3 regions of the Marinomonas phycocola genome follow, and region 2 is predicted to be linked to each of the others. Evidence: predicted binding sites of a transcription regulator. Region 2 holds the regulator's gene; each other region holds the start of a gene.
What was found. Region 2 encodes PhoB, which activates phosphate uptake and scavenging genes when phosphate is short. Its sites were predicted from a motif close to TGTCATANNNNTGTCANA; they were not measured.
Positions count from the first base shown of each region.

Region 1: the regulator PhoB is predicted to act here: its motif matches at 2,086-2,103, upstream of ACMUMJ_RS03385 (inorganic phosphate transporter).
Region 3: the regulator PhoB is predicted to act here: its motif matches at 2,057-2,074, upstream of ACMUMJ_RS06595 (Na/Pi symporter).

Region 1 is NZ_JBLIXL010000003.1:89,330-92,605, reverse strand. Features, by position in the region: gene ACMUMJ_RS03385 (inorganic phosphate transporter) at 394-1,971, opposite strand; gene ACMUMJ_RS03380 (L-serine ammonia-lyase) at 2,229-3,276, opposite strand, start outside.
Region 2 is NZ_JBLIXL010000005.1:74,345-77,620, reverse strand. Features, by position in the region: gene ubiA (4-hydroxybenzoate octaprenyltransferase) at 1-851, shown strand, start outside; gene phoB (phosphate regulon transcriptional regulator PhoB) at 936-1,634, shown strand; gene phoR (phosphate regulon sensor histidine kinase PhoR) at 1,638-2,942, shown strand; gene ACMUMJ_RS05475 (response regulator) at 2,969-3,276, opposite strand, start outside.
Region 3 is NZ_JBLIXL010000006.1:114,246-117,521, forward strand. Features, by position in the region: gene ACMUMJ_RS06580 (hypothetical protein) at 1-26, shown strand, start outside; gene ACMUMJ_RS06585 (DUF2164 family protein) at 47-367, opposite strand; gene ACMUMJ_RS06590 (hypothetical protein) at 614-835, opposite strand; gene ACMUMJ_RS06595 (Na/Pi symporter) at 857-2,008, opposite strand; gene ACMUMJ_RS06600 (transporter substrate-binding domain-containing protein) at 2,190-3,276, shown strand, end outside.

The DNA.
Region 1 (3,276 bases), on a different contig from region 2:
GTTCATTCTTTCTATAAGTTCATCACATGAAACCAATCAATTAATTTGCTCCACTTCAGCTAATGCTGCGCTGTACTTTTCTAAAGATTGAGCTTTTTATCAAGCTCCAATAAATCCTCAGCTTGTCTTGCTAATAAATCAATTTTAGATCAAGCATGAGAATACCGTATTTTTTCCAAATAGTCTTTTGCACTTCCCCGATCAATCTGTTTTTGCTCTGCTTGCCACTTAATAAAAGGCAGTATTTTCAATAAGGCACAGATAAGAAATTAAACATATTTTTTAAAAGCACAAACTCATCATATTGAGTTCATTACAAAATACAAAAAAAGCCAGTGTAGGTTATGCACTGGCTTAGTAAATTATCATTATCGTATCTTACAATAAGCTAAATTAGCTATTACTTACGCTAAAACCAAGTAACATATAGAAAAGCATAGCAGATAATAGCGCAGATGTAGGTACTGTAATGATCCACGCGGCTGCAATTTTCAGCAAAGCAGATCGTTTAACCAACTCTTGCTTAGTCGCTTTCTTCAAACCTTTACGCTCTTTCTTTGTAATCGGTGAATTATAGGCTAAATCTTTCAGCTCACGTAATAGCTCTCTTTTACCTTCTAGCGAAGAAGACTTAAAACGATCCACAAACTCATTTGTTTGTACTGTATCATGACCTGCATCTTCAGAATGAGAGATTATAACCGCCAGTTTTTTGTTGTATGACGCTTTTACATATTCACGTAAAAAGCCTACACCGAAAATACCACCTACAGCAATATGAGTAGAACTAACGGGTAAACCTAATTGAGACGCGATGATTACAGTGATCGCTGCTGCCATTGCGATACAAAATGCACGGACTTTATCAAGCTCAGTAATTTCTGAACCGACTGTTTTGATCAATTTAGGGCCATACAGTGCCAAACCCAAAGCAATACCTAATCCACCAACTAACATAATCCATAGAGGAATAGTGGCTTTAGATGAAACACCACCACTCATCAAAGCATCATTAATGGCAGCTAATGGTCCAATCGCATTTGCGACATCGTTTGCGCCATGGGCAAAACTGAGCAGAGCAGCAGAAATAATCAAAGGGACCGTAAACAAACTGTTTACTGCATCTTTATTATTTTTTAAATCACTCGCCGCTTTATCAATAATTGGACGAACAAAGAAATAAGCAATGACAGCAAAACCGAAACCAAGCATTGCAGCGTTAATAATATCGGTTTTCCATAACTTTTTAAGACCTTTCATAATCAAGTAGGTTGAGAAAGCCCAAACCATAACAGCAACCAACAACGGGACCACTTTTTGAGCAGCAGCGATCATATCACTCTGATAAGTGACGTTTCGTTTTATATAAATTAAGAACGAGGCAGCAATCACACCACCAAACAACGGAGAAATTATCCAACTTGCAGCAATAGCAACCATCTGTCCCCAGTTGGCAATATCCCATCCGCCAGCTGCGATACCGGCACCTAAAACACCACCTACTATTGAGTGTGTGGTTGATACAGGGGCACCAAAATATGTGGCTAAGTTAAGCCATAATGCACCCGCTAATAACGCAGCCATCATGATCCAAATAAACGTCTCAGCGTCCTCAATGGCATTAGGGTTGATGATACCTTTCTTGATAGTACCAACAACAGAACCGCCAGCAATCAGTGCGCCTGCGGCTTCAAATATGGCTGCTATAAGTATTGCCCCTGTCATAGATAGCGCTTTAGAACCTACTGCCGGCCCAACGTTATTCGCTACGTCGTTTGCACCAATATTTAAAGCCATATAAGCGCCAATTGCAGACGCAATTGCGAGAATGGAGACGTTTGACACATGAGCACCATTTATGCTTGCGTACAAACCAACAACGAAAACAAAACCAACGGCAATCATTAGACGTACAATATCAGGGAATTCAGCGCGCAGTGCATTGGCTTTTTGATTTTTGGTAAGGTCCATATGGGCTCTACTATATTTAGGTTTAAGTGTATTCAAGTCATAGTGTGGCAGCCGACTATATAAAAGACGACACATCCCAATCGTCACTTGAATTTCATAAATCTGTTACAATTTTGTCATCAAATTGCAACAACGGCGCCATTCTACTATGAGCAGACAGATATAAAAACCCTTGAGAAATCTAACTTTTGCAAATTCTTCTCTACAGTGCCTTACCTTTTGAAATCTAAAAGATATTTGATAAATAGGTAAGCGTATTAACACTCAATAACATTAACAGCCAAACCGCCTCTAGAGGTTTCTTTGTATTTATCATTCATATCACGCCCAGTATCTCTCATTGTTTTGATCACTTTATCAAGCGAAACAAAGTGAGAGCCGTCCCCTCTTAAAGCCATGGATGCAGAATTAATCGCTTTAACAGATGCCATTGCATTTCTTTCAATACATGGAACTTGCACCAATCCACCTATCGGATCACAAGTTAATCCTAAGTTATGCTCCATGCCGATTTCTGCTGCATTCTCAATTTGCTCTGGCGAGCCGCCAGTTGCTGCCGCTAATCCAGCAGCGGCCATCGCACAAGCAGAACCGACTTCTCCTTGACAGCCGACTTCAGCACCAGAAATAGACGCATTTTTCTTAAATAACATACCGATTGCGGATGCGGTTAACATAAAATCAATGATTCCTTGCTCACTTGAACGAGGGCAAAACTCCCAATAATAATGTAATACCGCCGGAATAATGCCAGCCGCACCATTTGTCGGGGCTGTCACCACTCGACCTCCACCAGCATTTTCTTCATTCACAGCAAGTGCGTACAAGTTAACCCAATCCATTGCACCAAGCGATGGCGTAATCATGTCCATTCTGTTTTTATTACTTAAATCCGAAAACAAAGTAGCGGCTCTGCGCTTTACTTTTAATCCTCCAGGGAGGATGCCTTCCTTCTTTTTGCCGTTTTCAACACACTCTTGCATAACGGCCCAGATATCTAAAATGCCTTCCTTGATGTCTTTTTCAGAGCGCCAGACTTTTTCATTCTCTAACATAATATCGGCAATGGTCATAGAATACGTTTGACACAAAGATAAAAGCTGGGATGCGCTGTTAAATTTATAAGGTAATTCAGTGGTATCTTCCGTAAGCTCAAGCTCTCCTTGAGTATTCTCTTGCACAATAAAACCACCGCCAACTGAGTAATACGTTTTTTCAGATAAACACTGGGCTTGATTATTAAACGCTCGTAATGTCATACCATTCGCATGAAAATCCAACCGCTTAACTTTATGAAAAATTAAG
Region 2 (3,276 bases):
CTAAATTAGACGCCTATCTTCAGCTTACACGCTTTAATCGACCTATCGGCTCATTACTGCTTCTGTGGCCAACATTGTGGGGAATTTGGCTTGCAAGTAATGGCAGCCCAGAGTGGAAGGTTGTTATTATTTTTATACTAGGTGTTTTCTTTATGCGTTCCGCAGGGTGTGTCATTAACGACTACGCTGACAGACATATAGACGGATCCGTTGAACGCACTAAAAACCGTCCCATTCCTTCTGGATTGGTTACTGAAAAAGAAGCGCTATTGCTGTTTGCTGTTCTCTGTTTAGCCAGCTTTTTATTGGTTTTAATGACGGACACTCAAACCGTTTTACTGTCTTTTATTGGCCTTGGATTAGCCGCCCTCTACCCCTTTATGAAGCGTTACACATACCTCCCTCAACTGTTTCTTGGATTGGCATTTTCTTGGGCTATTCCAATGGCTTACAGTGCTCAAGGAGGGTCGTTAGGTGATCCAACTTTATGGATGGTTTTTGTAGCAAACGCTTTTTGGACCATTGCTTATGACACCTATTATGCAATGGTTGATCGAGATGATGATTTAAAAATAGGCATCAAATCAACCGCCATTCTATTTGCACAGAATGATTTATTTATTATTTCGTTGCTACAAGGGTTAGCGCTTTCTCTATTGATATGGGTTGGGGTGTTAGAGTCTCTAAATTGGCCGTACTTTGTTAGCCTTGCTGTCGCAGCCCTACTCTTTTCTCTGCAACTAAAGCAAACATGGACACGAGAAAGAAACGCCTGCTTCAAAGCTTTTCTAGATAATAATCGCATTGGGTACTGTGTGTTTATCGGTATTGTCTTAAACTATATTGTATGAACTAAGATACAAATTATGACAGTTTCATCTAATTGTCATATTTGAGCGTTCTAATAGAGCGATTATCATTTGGGAGTAGATTCCGTGGCTGGCAAAACCGTACTAATTATTGATGATGAATCATCGATTCGTGAAATGATTGCTATTGCATTAGAAATGGCTGGATATGATTATTTTGAAGCGGAAAATAGTCAACAAGCTTATGAAATCATTATTGATCATAGACCAGATCTCATTTTATGTGACTGGATGATGCCTGGCGGCAGTGGCATTGAATTAACTCGTAGGCTCAAACGAGACTCTCTAACTTCTGAAATCCCAGTTATTATGCTCACAGCAAAAAGCGAAGAAGACAATAAAATACAAGGATTAGAGATAGGTGCTGACGATTATATAACCAAACCTTTCTCACCACGTGAACTGGTGGCACGTTTAAAAGCCGTATTACGACGGGCCAACCCTCAAGGCATCGATGAACCCATTGAAGTCGATGGTTTGCTCTTAGATCCAATAAGTCAACGTGTTACCATTGGTTCGACTCCTCTAGAAATGGGTCCAACGGAATACCGTTTACTTAAATTTATGATCACTCACCAAGAAAGAGCGTACTCCAGAGCTCAGCTTTTGGATCAAGTTTGGGGAGGCAATGTGTACGTTGAAGAGCGTACTGTTGATGTACATATTCGACGCCTGCGTAAAGCCATTGGTGAAAGCCACGACTACTTAATTCAAACAGTACGCGGTACAGGGTATCGATTTTCAAGTAAACGAACAGTTCAATAAATTATGAAGAAAGTTTGGCAGCACGCTTTTATACGTTGGTCTTTAGGGCTTCTTGTCAGTTTAACTATCGGCTTTTTAACAGGCAGAGTGTTCTTATGTCTGTTTCTATTTGTTCTAATTGTCCTTTGCTCCAACCTGCACCAACTTTATCAGTTTCACAGTTGGATTCGTCGCTCTGGCAAGTCCTTACCGCCAGAAGCTTCTGGTATTTGGGGTGATGTATTTGATGCTGTTCATCGTTTGCAAAAAAAGCAACGGAAATCAAAGAAGCGTATGCGGCGCGCCCTATCTCGTATAGAAAACTCCACTTCGGCTCTCAAAGAAGGCGTCATCATGGCGGATAATTTGGGAAATTTAGAATGGTGGAATGAATCTGCAGGTCAATTTTTAGGCCTAATGAAGCCTGTAGATAGGGGGCAGCCAATTACCAATATTGTGCGTAGCCCTGAATTTTTTCGCTATTTTACTCAAAAACGCTTCTCAGACCCTTTGATTATTAAATCACCAAAATCAAAAGGCATGTACTTAGAAATTCAAACCACATTGTACGATAAAAACGATCACCTTATTTTTATTCGAGACATTACTAACCTACACTTATTAGAAGAAATGCGTAAAGACTTTGTCGCTAATGCGTCTCATGAGCTTAAAACGCCATTAACCGTGATTAAAGGATATTTAGAGACCCTAGACATGTTTAAAGACACCCTTCCTAAAAGCATGCAGAAAGGCGTCGTCAATATGACAGAACAATCGGATCGCATGGAGCAGCTCATTGAAGATCTTCTGCTGTTATCCAGATTGGAAAGTAATGACAAAAGAGAAACCGACCAATGGCATGATGTGCATGAGCTTATCAGAGCCATCGTTAATTCGGTTCAAGTAATAGGAAAAGATCACACTCTACAGATCGACATGCAATCTGATTCGAAATTATACGGCTCTTACAAGGAACTCTACAGTGCGTTTTCAAACCTAGTCGTAAACGCTATCAAATATTCTCCGAATGGCGGCAACATCATCATTACATGGAAGGCGAATTCAAAAGAAGGCGTGTTCTCTGTGCAAGACGAAGGACTAGGTATTGAAGCTAGGCACATATCTCGTTTAACGGAACGTTTTTTCCGAGTGGATAAAGGGAGAGGATCTAATACCGGAGGAACCGGCTTAGGATTAGCGATAGTAAAACACGTACTTTTACATCATGATGCAAAACTGGATATTACCAGTCAAGTGGGTAACGGAAGTACTTTTTCTTGTCACTTTGCTACTGCTCGTATACAACAGCCGCTGATACATTCTACTTAACGAAGCGGCTGTGGTTATACGCAGCACTATAAACTCTTAAACAATGCCTCTATGAATTTTTCTTTGACTTCATCTTGGTCAATCAATCCAAGCGTTACCGTTAAAAACGGTGAGTCATGTTTTTTCTCAGTTGTCGCAACACCTTGTACGTAATAATTCAACCTATTCACCGTGCCAGAAAACTCCAAATCCAATACCGCTTGCCCTAAAACGGCCGGTATAATGTCGTCACTTTTTATGAGGATGGTTGCTTCCGTTTTTGAGAATTGAATCACCATACAGCGAAATTGCTTCCCTTCAAAACGTGACACCGTCGGAATTTTCACGTCTTTCA
Region 3 (3,276 bases), on a different contig from region 2:
TGGAGCTTAAATTCTATTCTACTTAAAAAGACCTCTGTCTATACTTTTAAATATCTTTTAGAAAATCGAGGTTTTCTACCACACTGTCCATAGAACGAGTCAACTCTTTCATAGAGTCATCAATGGCTTGATTGTAAATGTCTGGGCCGATCTGCTTGATAATATGTTCAACTAAAAATTGCACCTCGAATTTCCCTAAAGAGACATCTAACTCATCCAGCAAATACGTTTGTGTTTGCTCAATAACCTTTTCAAGAACTTCTGCATTCAACGCTTGCTTAGCCATCCTTCCCTCTATCCTTTGATCAATATTCAGAGTAACCATTATAACGAAAATAGAAACAACACCCATCACATTCAAGTACAAGCTGCATCCATTCACTTAAGGAAGGTGCGAATAAGTCTACTAAGACCCGCAGGGCATGGTCTAATAGCCAGTATTCTTTGTTGAGTATCTCGAAAATAGGCCAGCTATTCACATTCGATACTCGCCTCGAATAGCCGGCTTTTATCCACATGCTGAGACAAGAGGACTTATTCTCACCTTCCTTAACATAAAAAAACGCCTTCTCTCAAATAGAAAAAAGGCGTTCAATTTCATAGTTATATGGTTCTAGCGTTTTTTTGAGTCTTCCATCAAAAACTTAATAAAATTACGAATAGTCGCTAAGCTTACTTCCGCATTTTGCATATGATGGTCTAAATCCATGATCTCATGCTCTTGCTTCACTTGCTCACGACGGATCATTTCTTCTTTCAATTCTAATAATGTTTGCTGCGTTTCATCAATAAGCTTGGTTAAGCGCTCAGTTGTTAATACCTGTAAATTGCTCATTATATTATCTCCAAATTCAAATTAAATAAGGTTGCTAACACCAAGACAAACGGCAGGAAGAACAAAGAAAACACCTAAAATATAGCCCAATGCGGCAAATTTATTTTCAGATGCCGTGTCACCTAACGATTCGGCTGCACGAATAGGTAAATGGCGTAATGCAGGAATACCGTAAATCACAACCACACCTACAATATTATACACCAAGTGAATAAATGCAATTTGCAATGCTGCTTCCGCATTACCAGTGACGGCTGTTGCAGCTAACACAGCAGTTACGCAAGTGCCAATGTTTGCGCCTAGCGTAAATGGGTAGATCTCTTTCAGTTTAAATGAACCCGATCCCGCTAAGGGCACCATTAAAGATGTCGTTGTTGATGACGATTGCACCAACACAGTAACCAAGGTACCGGAAGCAATTCCTGACAGAGGGCCACGACCAATAGCTGTATGCATAATGTCTTTTGCTTTCCCTACCATTAATTTTTTCAACAACTTGCCTACTAATGTGATCGCAATAAAAATCAAGACAATACCAAGCAATATCATCATCACACCACCAGGTTGATCACCCATTGATTTCGCCACACCTTTAAACGTATTCACCACAGGTGCGGTCGCTGCTTTGACAAAATTGTACCCTTTTATGGAAGAATCCCCTGCTCCATAGAATAAATGCGCAAAGAAATAACCCATTTTTTCTAATAAACCAAAGACTATTTCCAACGGTAAAAAAATTAATACTGACAACAAATTAAAAAAGTCGTGAACCGTTGCTGCTGAGAACGCGCGTTTGAACTCTTCTTTTGCTCTAACATGTCCTAAAGACACAATGGTATTCGTAATCGACGTACCAACGTTGGCCCCCATGACCATAGGAACAGCAAGTTCAACCGGTAATCCACCAGCAACTAAGCCAACAATAATTGAAGTCACTGTTGAAGATGATTGGATTAATGCGGTTGCAACAATACCAATCACCAGCCCTGCAAAAGGGTTACTTGCGAACGCAAACAGTTCTTTAGCTTGCCCTCCTGCTGCCATTTTAAAGCCACCACCAATCGTGCCAACAGCACAAATCAGTAAGTAAATCAATACAGCAACCATAACCCATTGAAGGGTATTTTGATACGAACCTCTATCGGGTAATATCGCTTGAGCATCATTTGACATAACAAAACTTCCATCAGTTGATTTGTACGTATCAATATACAGATCAATCCTTACAAAAATATGACACAGGAAGAGTTAATGACAGAGAAAGACATAAATGTTATTAATAAAGAAAGTGTCCAATACTCTACTTAGCCAGCCGTATCTCACTAAAATTTTTTCGTAATGCACGAGATCTCCTATGCGTTTTTTTACCTATCCAATTCGTAATTGTTGTTACACGGTACTTTTTTTCTTTTTGCACTCATCCGCTCATGCCTTTGAGCAGGAAGGTAAAATCCATGTTGCTGGCGATCAAAGCTACCCACCTTATGAGTTTATTAACGAAGACGGCGAACCTGATGGGTATAACACAGAGCTGACACGAGCGATTGCTGAAGTAATGGGAATGGATATTGAAATTCAACTCGGTGATTGGGATGCTATGCGCAGTAAACTCGAAAAAGGAGAGATCGACGCATTGCAAGGTATGGTGCAATCCAAAGAGCGAAGCAAAACCTACCAATTTTCCCCACCTCACGCCATTATTCACCAATCCATTTTCACTCGTGAAGGCAACCCAAAAATCACAAAAATTGAAGAATTAGAGAATAAAGAAGTCATCGTTCAGAAAAGTGGCATAGTGCATGATTATCTGACTCAAAATAAAACACAGCCAACACTTATTCTTGTAGATACGCATGCGGCTGCATTGAGATTATTAGCATCAGGAAAACACGATTACGCTATCGTAGCGAACCTACCCGGAATGTATCTTGGGCGTGAACTAGAGCTATCCAATATTATTCCTGCTGGTAAACCTTTTGGCTCCCAACATTATAGCTATTCTGTATTACAAGGTAACGATGCATTATTGGCTCAATTCAGCGAAGGATTAGCTATTCTAATCAATACTGGAAGACAACAAGCACTTTATGATAAGTGGTTAGGACACCTTGAAAAACCGGGGGGAATTTGGCAAACAATAGGTAAAATAACAGCCGTAATTTCCGCTTTTTTATGCATTATTCTTGGTGGTATTGTCATTTGGAACAGGATGCTATCCAGGGAGGTTAGTCGACGAACAGAAGAATTAAAACTACAACAACAACAGCTAATTCAAGCAGATAAAATGACCTCTTTAGGTGTTCTCGTTGCGGGGGTTGCCCACGAAATAAATAATCCAATCAGTTTGCTCTTACTAAACTTGCCAGTTTTAAAAGAAACGTATCAGGATCTTGAAGAGTTACTAGAAGATCATTACAAAAATAACGGTGAGTTTTATCTAG